One region of the Micromonospora sp. bgisy143 genome, then DNA from elsewhere that is predicted to be linked to it. Evidence: riboswitches for the same ligand, from Rfam matches in the RefSeq annotation. Region 1 holds a riboswitch; the other holds the start of a gene.
What was found. A riboswitch is a leader RNA that binds a small molecule or an ion and turns the genes downstream of it on or off. The one in region 1 is predicted to bind thiamine pyrophosphate.
Positions count from the first base shown of each region.

Region 2: it holds a riboswitch for thiamine pyrophosphate, as region 1 does, so the genes downstream of both, thiE (thiamine phosphate synthase) here and AC3EN4_RS16035 (ECF transporter S component) in region 1, are expected to answer to the same signal.

Region 1 covers NZ_JBYIRN010000012.1:29,124-39,307, reverse strand. Annotated here, with positions in the region: gene AC3EN4_RS16075 (GNAT family N-acetyltransferase) at 1-245, shown strand, start outside; gene AC3EN4_RS16070 (hypothetical protein) at 330-938, shown strand; gene AC3EN4_RS16065 (hypothetical protein) at 1,331-1,498, shown strand; gene AC3EN4_RS16060 (acyl-CoA dehydrogenase family protein) at 1,870-3,954, opposite strand; gene AC3EN4_RS16055 (DUF6328 family protein) at 4,059-4,562, opposite strand; gene AC3EN4_RS16050 (sugar isomerase domain-containing protein) at 4,682-5,431, opposite strand; gene AC3EN4_RS16045 (AAC(3) family N-acetyltransferase) at 5,428-6,234, opposite strand; gene AC3EN4_RS16040 (alpha/beta fold hydrolase) at 6,258-7,088, opposite strand; TPP riboswitch at 7,196-7,300, shown strand; gene AC3EN4_RS16035 (ECF transporter S component) at 7,378-7,965, shown strand; gene AC3EN4_RS16030 (ABC transporter ATP-binding protein) at 8,066-9,481, shown strand; gene AC3EN4_RS16025 (energy-coupling factor transporter transmembrane component T family protein) at 9,657-10,184, shown strand, end outside.
Region 2 covers NZ_JBYIRN010000015.1:128,798-138,981, forward strand. Annotated here, with positions in the region: gene thiC (phosphomethylpyrimidine synthase ThiC) at 1-408, opposite strand, end outside; gene thiD (bifunctional hydroxymethylpyrimidine kinase/phosphomethylpyrimidine kinase) at 426-1,211, opposite strand; gene AC3EN4_RS18860 (thiamine phosphate synthase) at 1,208-2,008, opposite strand; gene AC3EN4_RS18865 (thiazole synthase) at 2,005-2,784, opposite strand; gene thiS (sulfur carrier protein ThiS) at 2,781-2,981, opposite strand; gene thiO (glycine oxidase ThiO) at 2,981-4,075, opposite strand; gene thiE (thiamine phosphate synthase) at 4,072-4,695, opposite strand; TPP riboswitch at 4,690-4,799, opposite strand; gene AC3EN4_RS18885 (ThuA domain-containing protein) at 5,090-10,184, shown strand, end outside.

The DNA.
Region 1 (10,184 bases):
CACCCGACACCGCGACCGTGATCGCCCGGGTCCGGCCCGAGAGCCGCCGGCACGGCTACGGGGAGCAGATCTACCAGCGCGGACTGGGCCGGGCCCGCGAGCTGGGCGCGCAGACCATCGAGACGGTCGTCCTGGCGTCCAACGACGACGGGCTGCGGTTCGCCCGTCAGCACGGCTTCGTCGAGATCGACCGGTACGTCCTGCCGGGTGACACCATCGCCTTCGTGGACCTGCGGCTCGCCTGATCGCTGGCTGGCCGCGGCGTTGCCGGCCCGAGCACCGGTATCGACGGGTGCCGGGCCGTCATCGTTCGTGGCACGCTGTCCGGCGTGAAGATCTACGCCGATCGGTTTCCGACCGCCGTCCGTCAGTTGCTCACCGACCTGCTCGTCGTCGTCTGGGTGTACGCCGCGATCCGCGCCGCCCTCTGGCTGCACGACCTGGTGCAGAAGCTCGCCGTACCCGGACAGAAGCTGGAGGGCGCGGGCGGTGGCCTCGCCGACAACCTCGCCGATGCCGGCGGCAAGGTACGCCGGGTGCCGCTGGTCGGTGACGAGCTGACCGCGCCCTTCCAGCGTGCCGCCGACGCCGCCCGAGGGCTCGCCGACGCCGGCCGCGAGCAGCAGCACCTCGTCGACCAGCTCGCCCTCGCACTCGCCATCGGGGTGCTGATCTTCCCGCTCGGGCTGGTGCTCGTCGGCTGGCTGCCGTTGCGGCTGCGCTGGATGCGCCGCGCCGGCTCGGCCGCGAAGCTCGCCGCCGTACCGGCCGGACGGGACCTGCTGGCACTGCGCGCGCTGGCCACCCAGCCGCTGGGCCGCCTCACCCGGATCGCGCCCGACGTCGCCGAAGCCTGGCGCCGCGGTGACGACGACACCGTCAACGCCCTGGCCGCCCTGGAACTACGCCACCTGGGCCTCCGCAACAAAACCCCCTAACCCCTCACCCCCGTCCCGCCTTGCCTCGCCTTGCCCCGCCGCCCCGCCCCGCCTCGCACCGCACTGCTCCGCCCCGCCGATCATGGACTTGTGGTGGGCGACAAAGTACCCGTAAAACCCCACAACAGGCACCACAACTCCATGATCGACATGACTGGGCGGCGACCACCCCGCGATCTTGCATTTTCTGTGGCGACGTAAGGGGCGAACCGTCCTGAATCGACGACCGAAAGTGCAAGATCGACGAGGGCGAGGGCGTGGACGGCGACGTGGGCAAGATTGACGAGGACAGAGGCGTGAACGAGGGCCCTGGGCAAGATCGACGAGGGCGAAGGGCTTGGGGTGTGTGGTGGCGGCTCGGGGGTGCGGGTGCAGGCCGTTAAGGTCGTCGGGTGTTCTACTTCCTGGTTGTCATCGCCGTCCTGCTGCTCGGGTACGCCGCCGTGCTGGTCTCCTTCGTGCGGCGGGGCAAGAAGATTCCGCCCGCCGCGTACCTCGCGCTGGCCGTGCTCAACGGTCTGATCCTGGCGGGAGTGCTGGCCTGGGCGGTCGCCCGCTGACCTGCGGCAACGCCACGTCTTGCCCCGCGACGCCACACCCCGCCACGCGACACCCCGCCACCCGACACCCCGCCCCGCCACGCGACAACCCGCCACGCGACACCCCGCCACGGCCCGGCCGCCCAGGCCGCCCAGGCCGCCCCAAGATCGTGCCTGAACCAGGAAGTAGTGGCATCGTGGTCGGAGGGATGCCACCGAATCCAGGATCGAGCGTGATCTTGCATCGCCCTCGGGCGTGATCCTGCATCGCCCTCGGGCGTGATCTTGCATCGCCCTCGGGCGTGATCTTGCATCACCCTCGGGCATGATCTTGCACCGCTCTCGGGCATGGGCTTGCGACAGGGTCGGGCGCGATCTCGCGCAGCGACCGGTTACGGCTTCGGGGGGATGCGGCGGCGGACGTCCTCGGCGGTGGACGGGCCGGGCTGCCAGCGGGCCACCCAGGGCAGCTCGGCGGACGGGGTGACGACGCCCTCCTCCAGGCTCGCGTAGCGGCCGGCGAGGATCCGTTTGGCGGCGGCGGTGTCGACCGAGTCGGTGTTGTCCCAGAGGGCGGCGAACAGGGCGTCCACCCGGACCCGGGCCTGCCGGCAGAAGAGGTCGGCCAGCTCGACGTTCTCGGGCCGGGCGTCGCGCTCGGCGGTGGCCCGGACGCAGACGGCGGACATCGCGAACAGCTCCGCGCCGATGTCCACGATGCGCCCGAGGAACGCCTGCTTGCGCTCCATCTTGCCCTGCCAGCGGGACATCGCGTAGAACGTCGAACGGGCCAGCTTGCGCGACGCGCGTTCCACCTGGCGCAGGTGGCCGGCGAGGGGGCCGAACTCGGCGTACCCGGATGGGCTCTGGCCCTTGCCGACCGTGAGGGTCGGCAACCACCGGGCGTAGAACGCTCCCGCCCGTGCCCCGGCGCGGGCCTTGCGGCCGAGCCCCGCCTCCGGGTCGATGATGTCGCCGGCCACCGACAGGTGGGCGTCGACGGCCTCCCGGGCGATCAGCAGGTGCATGATCTCGGTGGAACCCTCGAAGATCCGGTTGATGCGCAGGTCGCGGAGCACCTGTTCGACGTTGGCCGGGCGTTCACCCCGGGCGGCGAGTGAGTCGGCGGTCTCGTAGCCGCGTCCGCCGCGGATCTGGACCAACTCGTCGGCGATCTTCCAGGCCATCTCGCTGGCGTAGAGCTTGACCAGCGCCGCCTCGATCCGGATGTCGTTGCGGTCGTCGTCGGCGAGCAGGCAGCACAGGTCGAGCATGGTCTCCATGCCGTACGTGGTGGCGGCGATGAAGGAGAGCTTCTGGGCGACGGCCTCGTGCTCGCCCACCGGCCGGCCCCACTGGACGCGGTCGGCGGCCCATCCCCGGGCCACGTTCAACGCCCACTTGCCGGCGCCCACGCACATGGCCGGAAGGGAGAGCCGGCCGGTGTTGAGCGTGGTCAGGGCGATCTTGAGCCCCTTGCCCTCGCCGCCGATGACGTTCTCGGCGGGCACGAACACGTCGTGGAACCGGGTCAGACTGTTCTCCAAGCCGCGCAGGCCGACGAACTCGTTGCGCCGCTCCACGGTGATGCCGGCGCTGTCGCCCTCCACCACGAACGCGGTGATGCCGCCGCGTCGTCCCTCGGCGGCGGGTACCCGGGCCATCACCACCAGTAGGGTGGCCACGGTGCCGTTGGTGGCCCAGAGCTTCACCCCGTTGAGCCGGTAGCCGGTGCCGTCCTCGGTCGGCTCGGCGGTGGTGGCGAGTCGGGCCGGGTCCGAGCCGACGTCGGGCTCGGTGAGCAGGAACGCGGAGACCTCGCCGGCGGCGAGCCGGGGCAGGAAGCGTTGCTTCTGCTCGGCGGTGCCGAACATCTTCAGCGGTTGCGGCACGCCGATCGACTGGTGGGCCGAGAGCAGCGCCCCGATCGCCGGGCTGACCGAACCGGCCAGCATCAGCGCCCGGCAGTAGTGCAGGTTGCTCAGCCCCAGGCCGCCGTACTTCCGGTCGATCTTCATGCCGAACGCGCCGAGGTCGGCGAGGCCGTGGAAGACGGAGTCCGGGATGGCGGCGTCCCGCTCGATGGCCGCGCCGTCCACCTCGGCGGTGACGAAATCGCGGAGCCGGCCGAGGAAGTCCTCGGCGCGAGCCGCGTCGGCCGGGTCGGCGCGCGGCCACGGGTCGATGAGGTCGAGGCGGAACCGGCCGAGGAACAACTCCTTGCCGAAGCTGGGACGGTCCCAGGTGGACTCGCGCGCGGCCTCGGCGACCCGGCGAGCCTCCTTCTCGGAGACCTGCCCGGCCTCGGCCGGCAACGGCGCGGCGGACCCGGCAGTCCCGCCAGCGGCAGAAGCGGCAGCGCCGCCAGCAGCCGGCACGGCAGGCCCGGCGGCGGCAGAACCGGCAGCGGCAGACCCGGCGGCGGTCTCGGAATCGGGGCCGTCCGGTGCCGGTCGGCCGTCCTGTGTCGTGGTCACGGCTGCCCCCTCGAAACTCGGTGCGGCTGCTCGACGTGCGCGACTAACGCCACGCTACCCCCGCTTGTTACCCAGGGGTAGCGTCGCGTGAACATCGAGAGCGGTCAGCCGACGCTGAGAGTGTCCGGGTCGTCGTCCTCGTCGTCGATGTCGTCCTCACCCCAGTTGCGGCGGGCGAACGGCAGGATCACCCAGAAGACGAGGAACCAGAACCCGGCGAGCGCGCTCAGCACGAAGGCGATCGGCCGGTCCAGCACGAAGTCGGTGATCAGCAGCACCGCACTGACCATCGCGATCAGCATGAAGGCGAGGCCACCGGTCGCCATCCGGTGCGCGAACCGCACCAGTTCCGGCTTGCGCCCCTGGCGGAACAGCGCCCGGTGGAACGCCACCGGCGAAATGATCATCGCGGTAGCGGCGGCCGCGGCCAGCAGGGCGACGATGTAGACGTCGCGCTGGAACTCGCTGGTCCGGGTGAACCCGTTGCTGAACGGCAGGGTGAGCAGGAAGGCGAAGAGGATCTGCACGCCGGTCTGGGCGACCCGCAACTCCTGGAGCAGGTCAGCGAAGTTGCGCTGCCACCGTTGCTTCTCGGTCTCCTTGGACACCCGCTACCTCCGGTGAGACGGTACTGCCGGCGGTCCCGGCCGCCGGCAGCAACGCCAATGCCCCACCCGGCCGAGCCCGAAACTGGCTCACGACACCAGCCGTTCACCGGGCGGCAACGTCAGGACCCGCGACGGATCCGGCCCGCGTACCGGGCCTCCAGCGCGTTGTTGTGCGCGTCGCCGTCCGGGATGTTCGCCGACAGGTACACCGGGGGCCGCTCCCCCGCCGCGAGCAGCCGGGCCACCACCTCCACGGTGATCTGCTGGGCCAGCAGCGCGGCCGTGATCGAGGAGACCGCGCCGACCGCGCCCCCGCCCGGCAGCGGCAGCGTCGCGTCACCGTACGGGGCGCCGTTGTCGAGCACCACGTCGGCAATATCGGCCAGTTTGCGTCCGGACGGGTGGCGGGAGGTCATCCGGCCGGAGTGCTGCGCGGAGGTGATCGCCACCAGCGCGTGGCCCCGCTGCTTGACCAGCGTGGCGAACTCGACCATCGCGCCGTTGACCCCGGAGTTCGAGGCGAGCACGAAGACGTCGGCGGGTCGCACCGGGGCCAGCTCGTAGAGCCGGTGCGCCACCGCCGGGTCCCGTTCCAGCAGCGGTCCGAGCAGGTCGGTCGGCTCACCGCCGAGGAGCACCAGGTCCCGCAGGGCGATCCGGTTGGTGGGCACCAGCCCGCCCGCCCGGCCGGCGATCTCCATGGCGAGGGCCTCCGAGTGCCCGGTGCCGAAGGCGTGCACCACCCCGTCGGCGCGTACCGCCTCGGCGATCAGGTCGGCGGCCCGACCCACGGCCTCGGCCTGGCTGGCGGCCACCCGGGCCATCGTCTCGGTCACCACGGCCAGGTAGTCCTCGGCGCTCACCGTCATACGTCCTCCGTCCGTCTGTTGCGGGCGAACCACCGCACCGCGAAGTCGACCGCCGCCCGCTGGCGTACCAGCCTCGCCGTTCCGGTGCCCACCGGGCCGAGGCGGACCACCGTCGTGTCGTCGAGGTCGCGGCCCAGTGCGCCGAAGTCGCTCGAATCGAGCCGGGCGTCCTGCCACCACACCCACTCGCGGCCCCCGTCGGCGGTCCGCACCGCCGCGCCCAGCCGCTCCCGGACGACTGTGGGACGGCGGTACTCGGCCAGGTGCAGCGAGGTGTTGACGCCGTGGTCGACGCCGAGCAGCAGCACGTCGGCGTCCAGGTCGTAGAGCCGGGCCAGCGGTGAGACCTCGCCGAGCATGTCGGCCAGGGCGTGCCCGGCGACCACCCGCTCGGCCGCCGGGCCGAGCGCCGCGAACGACACCTGGGGGTGCGTGCTGCGCCGCGCCCCGGGCCAGCAGCGGACCGTCTCGGCGAGGACGCCCATGTACCGGCTCGGCGTGACCACCGGGTCGAAGCCGGGCATCTCGGCGCGGATCAGCGGCCACCAGTCCACCGGCACCGGCGGGTTCCGCCACTGCGCGGGGTCGCTGTTGTCAGGGGTGTGGGTGGGCACCACGATCGTGCCGTCCGGGCCGAGCGCGTCCCGCAGGGCGAGCACCAGTGCCTGCGGCCCGCCGCAGACATAACCCAGCTCGCGCATCCCGGTGTGCACGAGCACCGTCGATCCGGGGCGTACGCCCAGCAGCCGGAGTTGCGCGGCGATCGACCGGCGGGTGCCCGGTCCGCCGGTGGGCACGGTCACCGCTCTCCCCCGCCCGGCACGACTCAGGCCGTCCCGGCGACCCGGGCCAGGACCGCCTCGGCCAGCGCGGCGGGCGCGGCGTCGGGGATCCAGTGGCTCACCCCGGCCAGGGGTACGAAGAGGTAGTCGCCGGTGACGTGGGTGGCGCACGCCTCGGCGGCGGTCCGGCCGATCGCGACGTCCCGGTCGCTCCACACGTAGCTGGTCGGTACGGCGACCGGGCCGACGGCGGCCAGGTCGGCGCGGGACATGGCCCGGTACCAGTTCAGGGCGGCGGTGAGCGCGCCCGGCTCGCGCATCGGGTCGGCGTACCGGTTCACCCGGGCGGCGTCGCCCACCCCGCCGAGCAGCTTGCGCAGCGCCGTCGCGTGCCACGCCAACAGCACCTTCTCGGCCTTGTCCGGCTTGCGGAACAGCGCGATGTACGACGAGCGGGCCTTCTGTTGGGCGTCCGTGGCGAGCGCGTGCGCCATGGCCGCCGGATGCGGCACCGACACCGCGGTCAGCGTCCGGACCCGCTGCGGGTGCGCGGCGGCCACCGCCCAGGCCACGACCGCGCCCCAGTCGTGGCCGACGAGGTGCACGGCGTCCAGACCGAGCGCGTCGAGCACCGCCACGGCGTCGGCGACCAGTTCGGGGATGCGGTACCCCGCCACCTCGGCGGGGCGCGCGCCCGGCGAGTAGCCCCGCTGGTCCAGCGCGTACGTGCGCAGGCCGGCGTCGTGCAGCCGCGGCACGACCTCGTCCCACTCGCCGCTGTGCTGCGGAAAGCCGTGCAGCAGCAGGACGGGGTCGCCGTCGGACGGGCCGCCGGTGCGTACCTCGAACGTCAGACCCCGCGCGTCGACCTGCATGATCGTCAGCCTACCCAGCCGTCGTCGCGTCGGCCCGGATGCGCGGACCCCGGGACGCCCTGCTGGGCCGTTACCCCTGGTCGGTGCTAGCGTCAGCGAGACAACTTCACATCCGACAGGGGAGCGCACAGCGCTGAGAGTGCGGGTACGCCCGCAGACCCTCGAACCTGATCTGGGTAATGCCAGCGCAGGGAGTTCGGTCGACCTCCAGCCGCGCCGTGAGTCCGGTGCCACCGGTCGCGCGGCGTGCGTCTTCTCCTGGTTCGTACCACTGAACTGGGAGCACAGCATGGACAACACCACCAACCGTTGGCGCACGATCGACATCGTGGTCGCCTCGGTGATCGCGGTCGCCTTCGGCGTCATCTTCTGGGCCTGGGGCCTGGTCTGGAGCGCCACCGAGGGCGCGTTCGCCTTCTTCCCGCCGGCGCAGACGCTGATCTACGGCGTGTGGCTGATGCCGGCCGTGGTCGGCGGGCTGGTCATCCGCAAGCCCGGCGCGGCGCTCTACTGCGAGACGGTGGCGGCGGTCGTCTCCGCGCTGCTGGGCAGCCAGTGGGCCGGCACGGTCATCCCGCAGGGCATCGTGCAGGGCATCGGCGCCGAGCTGGCGTTCGCCGCCTTCCGCTACCGCTCGTACCGGCTGCCGACCGCCATGCTGGCCGGCGCGCTCACCGGCCTCAGCGCGGCGCTGTTCGACTTCTTCGTCTGGAACAGTGAGACCGAGCTGGTCAACTACCGCATCCCGTACGCCCTGCTCACCATCGTCAGCGCCACGATCATCGCGGGCGTCGGCGGCTGGGCGCTGACCCGCGCCCTGGCCAACACCGGCGTCCTGGACCGCCTCCCGTCAGGCCGCACCCGCGCCCTGATCTAGAACCTGCCCTTACCTCGTTGATCAAGAGGTTGGCGTCACCGCGAGGCGGGTTTCTGACGCGAACCTCTTGATCAACGACGACGGCGACCCGGGAGGAGGGGTGGTGGGGGTACTGCTGCGGGGGTTTGGGTGGCGGCACGCCGGGCGGCGGGCGTGGGCGCTGCGGGGGGTGGATCTGCGGGTGGCGGACGGGGAGCGGGTGCTGCTGCTCGGGCCCTCGGGGGCCGGCAAGAGCACCCTGCTCGCCGCCCTCGCCGGGCTGCTGCCCGAGGACTCCGGCGAGCAGGAGGGCACCGTCGAGATCGACGGGCTCGCCCCCCGCAAGGGCCGTGAGCGGGTCGGGATCGTCTTCCAGGACCCGCAGACCCAGCTGGTGATGGCGCGCAGCGGCGACGACGTCGCGTTCGGGTTGGAGAACCGGGGCGTACCGACCGACGAGATCTGGCCGCGCGTCGACGAGGCGCTGCGCCGGGTCGGCTTCCCGTACCCCCGGGACCGCAACACGGCCGCCCTCTCCGGCGGCGAGCAGCAGCGCCTCGCCCTGGCCGGCGCGCTGGCCCTGCGGCCCGGCCTGCTGCTGCTCGACGAGCCCACCGCGAACCTCGACCCGGCCGGGGCCGCCCTCGTCCGGGACGCGGTGGCGGGCGCGCTGGACGCCGACACCACCCTGATCCTCGTCGAACACCGGGTCGCCGAGGCCTTGCCGCTGGTCGACCGGGTGGTCGTCCTGGAGCCCGGCGGCGGCGTCCGCGCGGACGGGCCACCCGACACGGTCTTCGCCGCGCACGGCGACGCCCTCGCCGCCGAGGGGGTCTGGGTGCCCGGTCACCCCATCGCGCCGCGCCGGGCCACCGCCGCCGCCGGCGACGTGTTGCTCACCGCCGACCGGCTCGGCCTGCCGTCGCGGCTGGGCCCCACCGATCTGACGGTACGCGCCGGAGAGGCCCTCGCCGTACGCGGACCGAACGGGGCCGGCAAGTCCACCCTGGCGCTGCTGCTCGGCGGACTGCTCAAACCGGGAACGGGCCGGGTGACCGCCTCGGCCGAACTGGCCGGCACCCACCAGCGCACTCCCCCGCACCGCTGGCGCGCGCCCGTGCTGGCCCGACGGATCGGATCGGTCTTCCAGGACCCGGAGCACCAGTTCGTCACCGGCACCGTCTTCGACGAACTGGCGCTCGGCCCCCGCCGGACGGGTCAACCCGAGGCGGCCGTCAAGGAGACGGTGGCCGGGCTGCTCGAACGGTTGCGGCTGACCCGGCTCGCGGTGGCCAACCCGTACACCCTCTCCGGCGGGGAGGCGCGACGCCTCAGCGTGGCGACGGCCCTGGCCACCGCGCCCCGCCTGCTGATCTGCGACGAACCCACCTTCGGCCAGGACCGGCGCACCTGGCGTGAGCTGGTCGACCTCTTCGCGGACCTGCGCGACGCCGGGCACGGCGTCGTCAGCGTCACCCACGACCCGGACTTCGTCGCGGCGCTCGCCGACCGCACCGTCACCCTGGAGCGGCCGTGAGGGTGGTGACGCGCGACCGACGCCTCGGAGCGGCCGTGAGGATGGTGTCGCGCGGCAACCGACGCCTCAGAGCGGCCGTGAGCGTGGTAGCGCGCGGCAACCGACGCCTCGGAGCGGCCGTGAGCGTGGTAGCGCGCGGCAACCGACGCCTCGACGCCGGACGGGAGGCGCGCGGATGATCAGCATCGAACCGGTCGCCCGGCCCGGAGCGCCGCTGGCCCGGCGCAACCCGGTGGCGAAGCTAGCCGCTGCGCTGGTCTTCTCGTTCACCCTGCTGGCCACGCTCGACCCGGTGGCCCCCGCGATCGCCATCGGCGTCGAACTGGCCGTGCTGCCGCTGTTCGGCCTGCGCTACCGGGTGCTGGCCCGGCGGGCCCTGCCGTTGCTGCTCAGCGCCGTCGGCATCCTGGTCACCCTGGTGCTCTTCGCGGCTGACCAGTCCGGTCGTGTCCTGCTGCACGCCGGACCGGTACTGGTGAGCACCGGCGTGCTGCTCACCGCGCTCGGACTGGTGCTGCGGATCTTCGCGGTGGCCCTGCCCGGCGTGATCGTCTTCGCCACCACCGACCCGACCGACCTGGCGGACGCGTTGATCCAGAACGCGAAGGCGCCCGCCCGGTTCGCCGTCGGGGCGCTGGCCGCGTTCCGGCTGGTACCGCTGCTCGGCCAGGAGTGGCAGATGATCAGCATGGCCCGACGCGCA
Region 2 (10,184 bases), on a different contig from region 1:
CTTGCCGATGATCGCCGGCTCGCACTCCGGGTGGTTGACGTTGAGCGGCAGCACCGCCCGGCCGGCGGCGATCTCGGACCGCACCAGCTCCGGGTCGACGTTCTCCCGGATCGCCACGAACTCCATCTCCGGCGTCACCACACCGGCCCGCGCGTACGCGAGTTGCGTGGGTCGACGACCGTCCACCCCGGCCAGCGGCGTACCCGCGCCCCGCACCGGGGCCACGTCACCACGCTCGGCGATCCACGGGCCGCGCAGCGCCGGCAACCCCACGTCCGGATCCGAACCCGGACCGGACGTGTCGTAGAGCCGTACCGGCGGAAGGTCACCGGTCAGCTTCACCTCCGCGAACGGCACCCGCAGATCCGGCCGCGACCCCTCGACGTACACCTTGCCTCGTGCCTGCATGACAACCTCCCTGGTGATCAGGCGGACCAGCCGAAGTGATCCAGCGGTCCGCGCCCCGCGCCCAGCTCCCAGCCCCGCCCGCCGGTCAGCGCGCGGAACACGTACTCCTTGGCGGCCTGCACCGCCGCCGGCACCGGATCGCCCAGCGCGAGCCGCACGGCGATGGCCGCCGAGAACGAGCAGCCGGTGCCGTGGGTGTGCCGGGTGTCCACCCGGGGACCGCGCAGCAGGGTGGTGACACCGCCGCCGCACAGCACGTCGACCGCCTCGTCTCCACCGACGTCGCCGCCGGTGACCACCACGTACTCCGGGCCGCCGGAGGCCAGTGCTTCGGCGGCCAGGACCATCCCCGCCACGTCGTCCACGCCGCGTCCGGTGATGGCCGCGGCCTCCGCGCAGTTCGGCGTCGCCACCCGGGCGTACGGGAGCAGCCGCTCCACCGCACCCACCACGCCCAGCCGGTGCCCACTCGTGGCGACCAGCACCGGATCGACGACGAGCTGGGGCAGCCGGCCGTCCCGGGCGGCCTGGGCCACCACATCGGCGACGGCGGGCGTGCCGAGCATCCCCGTCTTGACCGCCCCCACGGTGAAGTCGGCAAGCACGCTGTCCAACTGCTCCTCGACCGTGCGCGGCGGCAACGGCAGGACGGCGTCCACACCCCGCGTGTTCTGTGCGGTGACCGCCGTGAGGACACTCGTGCCGTACGCGCCGAGCGCCGCGAAGACCTTGAGGTCGGCCTGGATTCCCGCGCCTGCGCCGGAGTCTGAGCCCGCGATTGTCAGGGTGGTTTTCGGGGTCATCTCTCCTCTTTGGTTGCGCTTTGGGGCTGCGGCCGACCGTGCCCACTCCGGGCGGTCAGGCTTGATCCCTCGCTGGTTGCGGTTGAGGGCTGCGGCCGACCGTGCCCACTCCGGGCGGTCAGGCTTGATCCCTGCGTGGGCACGGTCGGCCGCAGCCCTGACGTGGAGACCTGCGCGGGGCAGTTGCAGCTCTCGCGGGTGACCGCCTCTTGGAAGGCGCTTGTTAGTTGGTGGGCTGTTTCTTTGGGGTCTTCTGCTCGCATGAGGGCGCCGAGCACTGCTACTCCGGCGGCTCCTGCTTGCACGCAGGCGGTTACCTGTTCGGGTGTCTCCACGCCGCCGAGGGCGAGGGCGGGCACCGGGCTGGTCTCGATCAGCTTTCGGAGGCCGTCGGTCTCCAGGGGTGGGCCGTAGCCGGGTTTGGTTCTGGTGGGCCAGATCGGGGAGATTGTGGCGTAGTGCTCGGTGGTCAGGCGGTGCAGTTCGGTCTGGTTGTGGCAGGAGCGGCCGACCAGGCGGTGGGACGGCGGCGGGTACGGGCCGGCGGCGGGCAGGTGGACGGCGTCACCGCCCAGCGGGTCGGGGCCAGCCACGACGAGGGTCCCGCCGACGTCGGCGAGGATCGCGCGCAGGTCGGCGGCGAGGGCGGCGCGTTCGGCGCGCGGTAGGTCCTTCTCCCGCAGCACCACCCAGCGCACTCCCCCGGCGACCGCCGCCGCCACGACCCGGTCGAGCCCGCGTCGCGCCGAACGCCGGTCCGTGAGCAGCACGACCCCCGACGGCACCGACCCCGTCACAGGTCCGGTCTTCCCTCGTCCGGAGTGGACGCGAGGGCGTGGAAGCGCCGGGCGATCCGGCCCGCGCGGGCGGCGAGGCGACCGGCCTCGACGGCGTACCGCATCGCGGTGGCCATCGCCACCGGGTCGGCGGCCCGGGTGACCGCGCTGGCCAGCAGGACGGCGTCGCAGCCCAACTCCATGGCCAGCGCCGCGTCGGAGGCGGTGCCGATGCCGGCGTCGAGGATCACCGGCACGTCCACGCTCTGCCGGATCAGCCGGATGTGGTGCGGGTTGCCGATGCCGAGCCCCGAGCCGATCGGCGCACCGGCGGGCATCACCGCGGCGCAGCCCACGTCGGCGAGACGGCGGGCGAGCACCGGGTCGTCACTGGTGTACGGCAGCACGGTGAAACCGTCGGCGACGAGTTCCTCGGCGGCGCGCAGCAGTTCCACCCCGTCCGGCAGCAACGTCCGCTCGTCGCCGATGACCTCCAGCTTCACCCAGTCGGTGTCGAACGCGTCGCGCGCCAGCCGGGCCACCTTCACCGCCTCAGTCGCGGTGTGGCAGCCGGCGGTGTTCGGCAGCAGCCGTACGCCGCACCGGTCCAGCAGGTCCAGCAGCCCGCCGCCGGTGCCCGGTGCGGTGTCCACCCGGCGCAGCGCCAGCGTGACGAGTTCCGTGCCGGACGCCCGGATCGCCTGTTCCAGCACGGTGAGGTTCGCGGCCCCACCGGTGCCCAGGATCAACCGCGAGCCGAACGTCTCCCCGCCCAGGTCGAACGGCATGCCGCTCACCCGCCCTGCGCGGCGGTGAGCACCTCGACCCGGTCGCCGTCGCGCAGCACCGTGGCCGGCCAGCCGGCCCGGGGCACCACCTCGCCGTTGACCGCGACCGCGACGCCCCGCTGGTGCGGTACGACGTCGCGGACCAGGTCGGCGACCGACGCCCCGCCGGGCACGCTACGCCCGGCACCGTTCACCGTCAGCTCCATCACTCCTCCTCGAAACTGCGCATCGGGTCGGCGAACCGGTCGGCGCCGAAGCCGGTGAGCAGCGGATCGGGCACTCCGGTGAGCACCAGGTCGGTGATCGCCTCGGCGGTGACCGGGGTGAGGACGATGCCGTGCCGGTGGTGTCCGGTGGCGGCCAGCACGCCCGGTCGGCCGGGCAGCGGCCCGAGGATCGGCGCGTTGTCCGGGGTGCCGGGCCGCAGCCCGGCGACGGCCTCCACCAGGTCGTACTCGGCCAGTTCGGGCAGCAGATCGATCCCGGCGCGCAGCAGCCGCTGCACCGCGCCGGCGGTGACGGTGGTGTCCGACCGCTCCTCGACCGTCGCGCCGAGGACGACCTCGCCGTCGGCACGGGGCACCAGGTAGACGTGTTCGCCGTCGGCGTACCCCCGGATCACGTGCCGGAAGCCCGGCGCGACGCCGCCGGGCGCGCGCAGCCGGAGGATCTGGCCCTTCACCGGCCGCACCGGCAGGCCGGTGAGGGCGGCCGCGCCGCAACCGGCCGCGACCACGGTGACCCCGGCATCCACATCGGACAGCCGCCGGACCGGCCGGGGCACGAACGTCACGCCGGCCCGCCGCGCGGCGGTGCCCAGCGCCGGCACCAGCAACCGGGGGTCGACCTGATGGTCGGTGGGCGCGAGCGCGCCGCCGCGCACCCGTGGGGCGAGCGCCGGTTCGCGGTCGCGCAGCTCGCTGGGGCGCAGCGGCGTCACCGGCAGACCGAGACCCTGTTGGTACGCCCACAGCCGGCGTGCCTCGGCCAGGTCGTCGCCGGTCAGTCCGACCATCAGGGTGCCCTCGGTCCGGTAGCCGATCGGCGTGCCGCTGGCCTCGGTCAGCTCGGCGGCGAACCCGGGCCACCGGGCGGCGGACGCCACCAGCAGCTCGGTCAGGCGCCGTTCCCCGAAGTACGCCTCGGCGACCGGGGAGAGCATCCCGGCGGCGACGGCCGACGCGCCCGATCCGGGCGTCGGGTCGTGCACCTCGACGCGCAGTCCACGGGTGGCACAGCGCCACGCGACGGCCAGTCCGATCGGACCCGCACCGACCACCGCCACGTCGGTACGCGTCACGCCAGCGCCCGCAGCAGTTCGGTGGTCGCCCGCGCGGGGTCGGCGGCCGAGGAGATCGCCCCGACCACGGCCACCCCGTACGCCCCGGCGGCGCGGAGCGCCGGCACCCGGTCGGCGGTCACTCCCCCGATCGCGATGACCGGCACGTCGACCGCGTCGGCGACGTCGCGTACCCCGACGGAACCGATGGGGTCGGGCAGACCGGCCTTGGTGCTGGTGGCGTGGCACGGGCCGACGCCCAGGTAGTTGGCCCCGGCGACGACCGCCTCGAGCGCGGTCCGGGGTTCGCGGGCGGTGGCGCCCAGCACGCCGGTGGCGCCGAGCACGTGCCGGGCCGCGGCGACCGGCAGGTCGTCGGCGCCGACGTGTCCACCGGCGGCACCGACCGCGAGCGCCACGTGCAGCCGGTCGTTGACCAGGCACGTCGCCCCATACGGCGCGGCCAACGCCAACACCCGCAGGGCCAGGTCGTACGCCTCGCGGTCGGTGGCCGAGTCCTCGACCCGGACCTGCACGACGAGGTCGGCGCGGGCCGCCGCGAGGGCGCCCCGGACCACGGTGAGTGGGTCGCGCCCGGGTCGGGTGTCGGTGATCAGATGCAGTCGCCCAAGGGACGGCACGGCAACGCTCCTCCCTGCGCCGGCATTACCCGGATCAGGTTCGACGGTCGGGGGCTGTCAGCCCCCCTCTCAGCCCGGTACACCGGGCTCCCGTGGGTTACTTGCCTGTCACCGTACGACAGTTCCGGCGCGCTGCCAAGGGACGGGTCGGCGGCCCGGCGCGAGAGATCGATCGGGGTGCTTTCTCCGGTCCTGTTCGGAATGTCGCCCGCCGTTGCAGAACCGTTACCCGCCGGCATCTTGCCGGACATCGATGCAGCAGAACTAATTTGTTCAGCGATTCGACAAAATGCCGGCGTGGACGCCCTGGCACGGCGTCCCCACCGGCTCCATCTGGGACGGTCTTCGGCGAGCCGGCCCCGCGAGTCCTGTCCACCGCGACATTGGAGGCGGCGTGTCCCGTTCTCGTCGTGCCCGTGTACCACTCACCGCTACCCTGTTGTCCCTAGCCCTGACGTCGACGGCCCTTCTCGGGTCCCCGGCGCAGGCGGCTCCGACCGGAGCGCAGATCCCCGCGCGAGACGTGCCTGTCGCGGCTCCGCTCTCCCAGGCGGTGCCGAAGGCACCGAAGGCCGCAGCGGCCGACCCCTACTCCGTCCTGGTCTTCTCGAAGACCGCCGGCTTCCGCCACGACTCCATCCCCACCGGCATCGCCGCCATCCAGCAACTCGGCGCGGCGAACGGCTTCACGGTGGACACCACCGAGGACGGTGCCGCGTTCAGCGACGCCAACCTCGCCAAGTACAAGGCCGTGATCTGGCTCTCCACCACCGGCGACGTGCTCAACGCCGATCAGCAGGCGGCCTTCGAGCGGTACGTGAAGGCCGGCGGCGGTTACGTCGGCATCCACGCCGCCTCGGACACCGAGTACAGCTGGGCCTGGTACGGCGACCTGGTCGGCGCGTACTTCGCCAACCACCCGCAGAACCAGCAGGCCACCGTCAAGGTGGAGGACCCGACCCACCCGTCCACCGCCGGACTGCCGGAGCGCTGGTCCCGGTTCGACGAGTGGTACAACTTCCAGACCAACCCGCGGCCGGACGTGCACGTGCTGGCCAGCCTGGACGAGAAGAGCTACACCCCGGGCGCCGGCGCGATGGGCGCCGACCACCCGACGGCGTGGTGCCAGGACTTCGACGGTGGCCGCTCCTGGTACACCGGCGGCGGGCACACCCGTGAGTCGTACGCCGAGCCCGAGTTCCTCAAGCACCTGCTCGGCGGCATCCAGACGGCGGCCGGCGTGGTCGACGCCGACTGCGGCGCGTCGAAGACCGCCAGCTTCGAGAAGGTGACGCTGGACAGCAACACCAGCAACCCGATGGAGCTGGACATCGCCCCCGACGGGCGGGTCTTCTACATCGAGCGCGACGGTCGGGTGCAGATCATCAAGCCGGACACCGGCAACACCGTCACCGCCGTCGACCTGGACGTCTTCACCGGCAACGAGGACGGCCTGATCGGCATCCGGCTCGACCCGGACTTCGCCACCAACAAGTGGGTGTACCTGTACTACGCCCCGAACGACAACGTGTCGCGGAACCTGCTGTCCCGGTTCACCGTTACCGGGGACACCATCGACCTGGCGAGCGAGAAGCAGGTGCTGCGGGTCGACACCCAGCGCAACACCTGCTGCCACGCGGGCGGCAGCATGACGTTCGACAGCGCCGGCAACCTGTACCTGGCCACCGGTGACAACACCAACCCGTTCGAGTCGAACGCGTACGCGCCGCTGGACGAGCGTCCGGGTCGCCAGGACTACGACTCGCAGCGCACCTCGGCCAACACGAACGACCTGCGCGGCAAGGTGCTCCGGATCCACCCGGAGGACGACGGTACGTACACCGTGCCGTCGGGCAACCTGTTCGCGCCGGGCACCGAGAAGACCCGTCCCGAGATCTATGCGATGGGCTTCCGCAACCCGTTCCGGATCGGCACCGACCCGAAGACCGACACGCTGTACGTCGGTGACTACGGGCCGGACGCCAACTCGAACAACCCGGACCGGGGCCCGCGCGGTCTCGTCGAGTGGAACGTCGTGACCCCCGGCAACTACGGCTGGCCGTACTGCACGGGCACGAACGAGGCGTACAACGACTACACGTTCCCGTCCGGCCCGAGCGGTCCGAAGTTCGACTGCGCCGCGCCGGTGAACAACTCGCCGAACAACACGGGTCTGACCAACCTCCCGCCGGTCATCCCGGCCACCGTCGACTACGGCTACGCCGGTGACGCGCGGTACCCGGAGATCGGTGGCGGTGGGGCTCCGATGGGCGGCCCGGCCTACCGGTACGACGCCAACCTCAACTCGACCCGCAAGTGGCCGGCCTACTACGACGGCAAGGCGCTGCTGGGCGAGTGGAACCAGAACAAGATGTACACGATGCAGATGACCCCCGACGGCAAGTCGTTGGTGGACATCAACCAGTTGCTCCCGGGCATGTCAATGATCCGGCCGATGGACTTCGAGTTCGGTCCGGACGGCGCGCTGTACCTGATCGAGTGGGGCAGCGGCTTCGGCGGCAACAACGACAACTCCGGGGTCTACCGGATCGACTACATCGCCGGTGACCGTGCGCCGATCGCGGCGGCGGCCGCCAACCCGACCTCGGGTCCGGCCCCGTTGACGGTGGAGTTCTCCAGCGCCGGTTCCCGGGACCCGGACGGTGGCACGCTCACCTACGCCTGGGCGTTCGGCGACGGGCAGACCTCCACCGAGGCCAACCCGACGCACACGTACGCGACGGCGGGCAACTACACCGCCCAGCTCACCGTGACCAACCCGAAGGGCCGTACCGCGGTGGCCAACGTGCCGGTCACCGTGGGCAACACCGCGCCGACGGTGACCATCGAGTTCCCGCCGGACGGTGGCTTCTTCAACTGGGGTGACCAGGTCAACTACACGGTCAAGGTGACCGACCCCGAGGACGGGCAGATCGACTGCTCCAAGGTCAACCTCCAGGTGCTGCTCGGCCACGACGAGCACGCCCACCCGCTGGAGCAGCACACCGGCTGCACCGGCACGGTCCAGACGTCGCTCGCCTCCGGGCACGGCGCCGAGGCCAACGTGTTCGCGGTCTTCGAGGCCACCTACACCGACAAGGGTGGCGCGGGCGGTTCCGGCGCGCTCACCGGCCGGCAGATTGAGATCCTGCAGCCCAAGCAGAAACAGGCCGAGTACTTCTCGGCCACCGGGCGGGTAGCCGGCAGCACCGGCGGCGGCGACGCCGGCGTGCAGCGGGAGGCCGGGTCGGACACCGCGGGTGGCGGCCAGAACATCGGGTTCATCGAGGACGGCGACTGGTGGTCGGTCGTCCCGGCGAACCTGACCAACATCACCGAGATCCGGTTCCGGGCCGCCTCGGCCGCCGCCGGCGGTGTGATCGAGGTCCACGCCGGTGCGGTCGACGGACCGATCGTGGCCACGGCCACCGTTCCGGCGACCGGCGCGTGGCAGACGTACACCGACGTGAGCGCGCCGGTGACCGGTGCCGCGAGCGGCGGGCTGTACTTCGTGGCCCGCGACCCGAACGGCGGAACCGGTTCGCTGTTCAACGTCAACTGGATGGACTTCGTCGGTCGCGGCGTCACCGAGAACGGGCCGCCGGTGGTCACCGCCACCGCGACCCCGGGCAGCGGCACCGCGCCGCTCACCGTCGCGTTCGACGGCACCGCCACCGACGCCGAGGGTGACACCCCGCTGACGTACGCCTGGGACTTCGGTGACGGCGGTACGGCGTCCACCCTGGACGCCAGCCACACGTACACCAGCGTCGGCTCCTTCACGGCCACCCTCACGGTGACCGACAGCAAGGGCGCCAAGTCGTACGCCACGGTGCCGGTGCGGGTGAACGCTCCGGACACGTCCTGCCTCGGGGCGCGTTCGGACGACTTCAACGGCAACACGCTGGACAAGAGCCGGTGGACCACGGTGGTCCGGGAGAACCAGCTCTACTCGCTCAGCGGTGGCGCGCTGAAGCTGCCCACCGCGGTGGGTGACCTCTACGGCTCCCGTAACGACGCCACCAACCTGGTGCTCCAGCCGGCGCCGACCGGCGCCTGGCAGATGACCACCAAGGTCACGCTGCCGGTGACGGCCAATTACCAGCAGGCTGGTCTGCTGGTGTACGGCGACGACGACAACTACGCCAAGGTGGACCTGCTCTACAACGGCAGCCGTCGGGTGGAGTTCATCCGGGAGACCGCCGGTACGCCGCGCAACGAGTCCGCGGACGCCGCCAACGCGCCGGCGGGTGACACCGTGTACCTGCGGATCGCCAGCGACGGGACGAACCTGACCGCCGCCTTCTCGGGCGACGGGCAGACCTTCACCCCGGTCGGCCGTTCGGCCGCGCTCGCCGGCATCACCAACCCGCGGATCGGGGTCTTCGCGCTCAACGGAGGCACCGAGGCGCCCGTGGTGGACGCCGCGTTCGACTCGTTCGTGGTCACGCCGGACGCTCCGGCCGGCCCGGTCGAGCCGTCGGACGAGTTCACCGGCACGACGCTGGACAAGTGCCGGTGGGACGCCATCGTCCGGGAGGACCCGAACGGCTACCGGGTGACCGACGGCGCGCTGCGGATCGACGTGCCGAACGGTGACATCTACGGCACCGACAACACCGGGCCGAAGAACTTCATCCTCCAGACCGCGCCCTCGGGCGACTGGACCCTGGAGACGAAGGTCGACGGCAGCCTGCTGAACGAGCAGTACCAGCAGGCCGGTCTGATCGTCATGGCCGACGACGACAACTACCTGAAGTTCGACTTCATCGCGGACAACCAGGCCGGCCAGGCGGTCACGCGGCGGATCGAGTTCCGCAGCGAGATCGGCGGGACGGTGCAGAGCCCGCAGCCGGAGGCGACCAGCCTCACCTCGGCGGTGTGGTACCTGCGCCTGGCCCGGGTGGGCGACACCTTCACCGCGTCGTACTCGGCTGACGGGACGACCTGGACCGCGTTGGAGGCGCTGACCAACAGCGCGGTGGGAGCCACCCCGAAGGTGGGTCTGTTCACCCTCGGTGCCAACCAGACGGCGTCGAAGACGGCCGCGTTCGACTACTTCCGGGTCAGCACGAAGGTGGCCGACGACAAGGCGCCGGTCACCACCGCAGCGGTGTCCGGCACCCCCACCGACGGGTGGTACACCGGCCCGGTGACGGTCACCCTGACCGCCGCCGACGAGGCCGGCGGCAGCGGGCTCGCCAGCACCGAGTACCAGCTGGACGGGGCCACCGCCTGGACGGCCTACACCGCCCCGGTGGCGATCAGCGGTGACGGCGAGCACGAGCTGCGCTTCCGCTCGACCGACAAGGCCGGCAACGTGGAGTCGACGAAGACCGTCACGGTCAAGATCGACGCCACCGCCCCGGTCACCACTGCGACGTTCGCTCCGGCGAACGACGAGGGCTGGCACAACGGGACGATCCCGGTGGTGCTCGCCTCGACCGACGCCGGTTCCGGGGTCAAGACGGTCGAGTGGTCGCTGGACG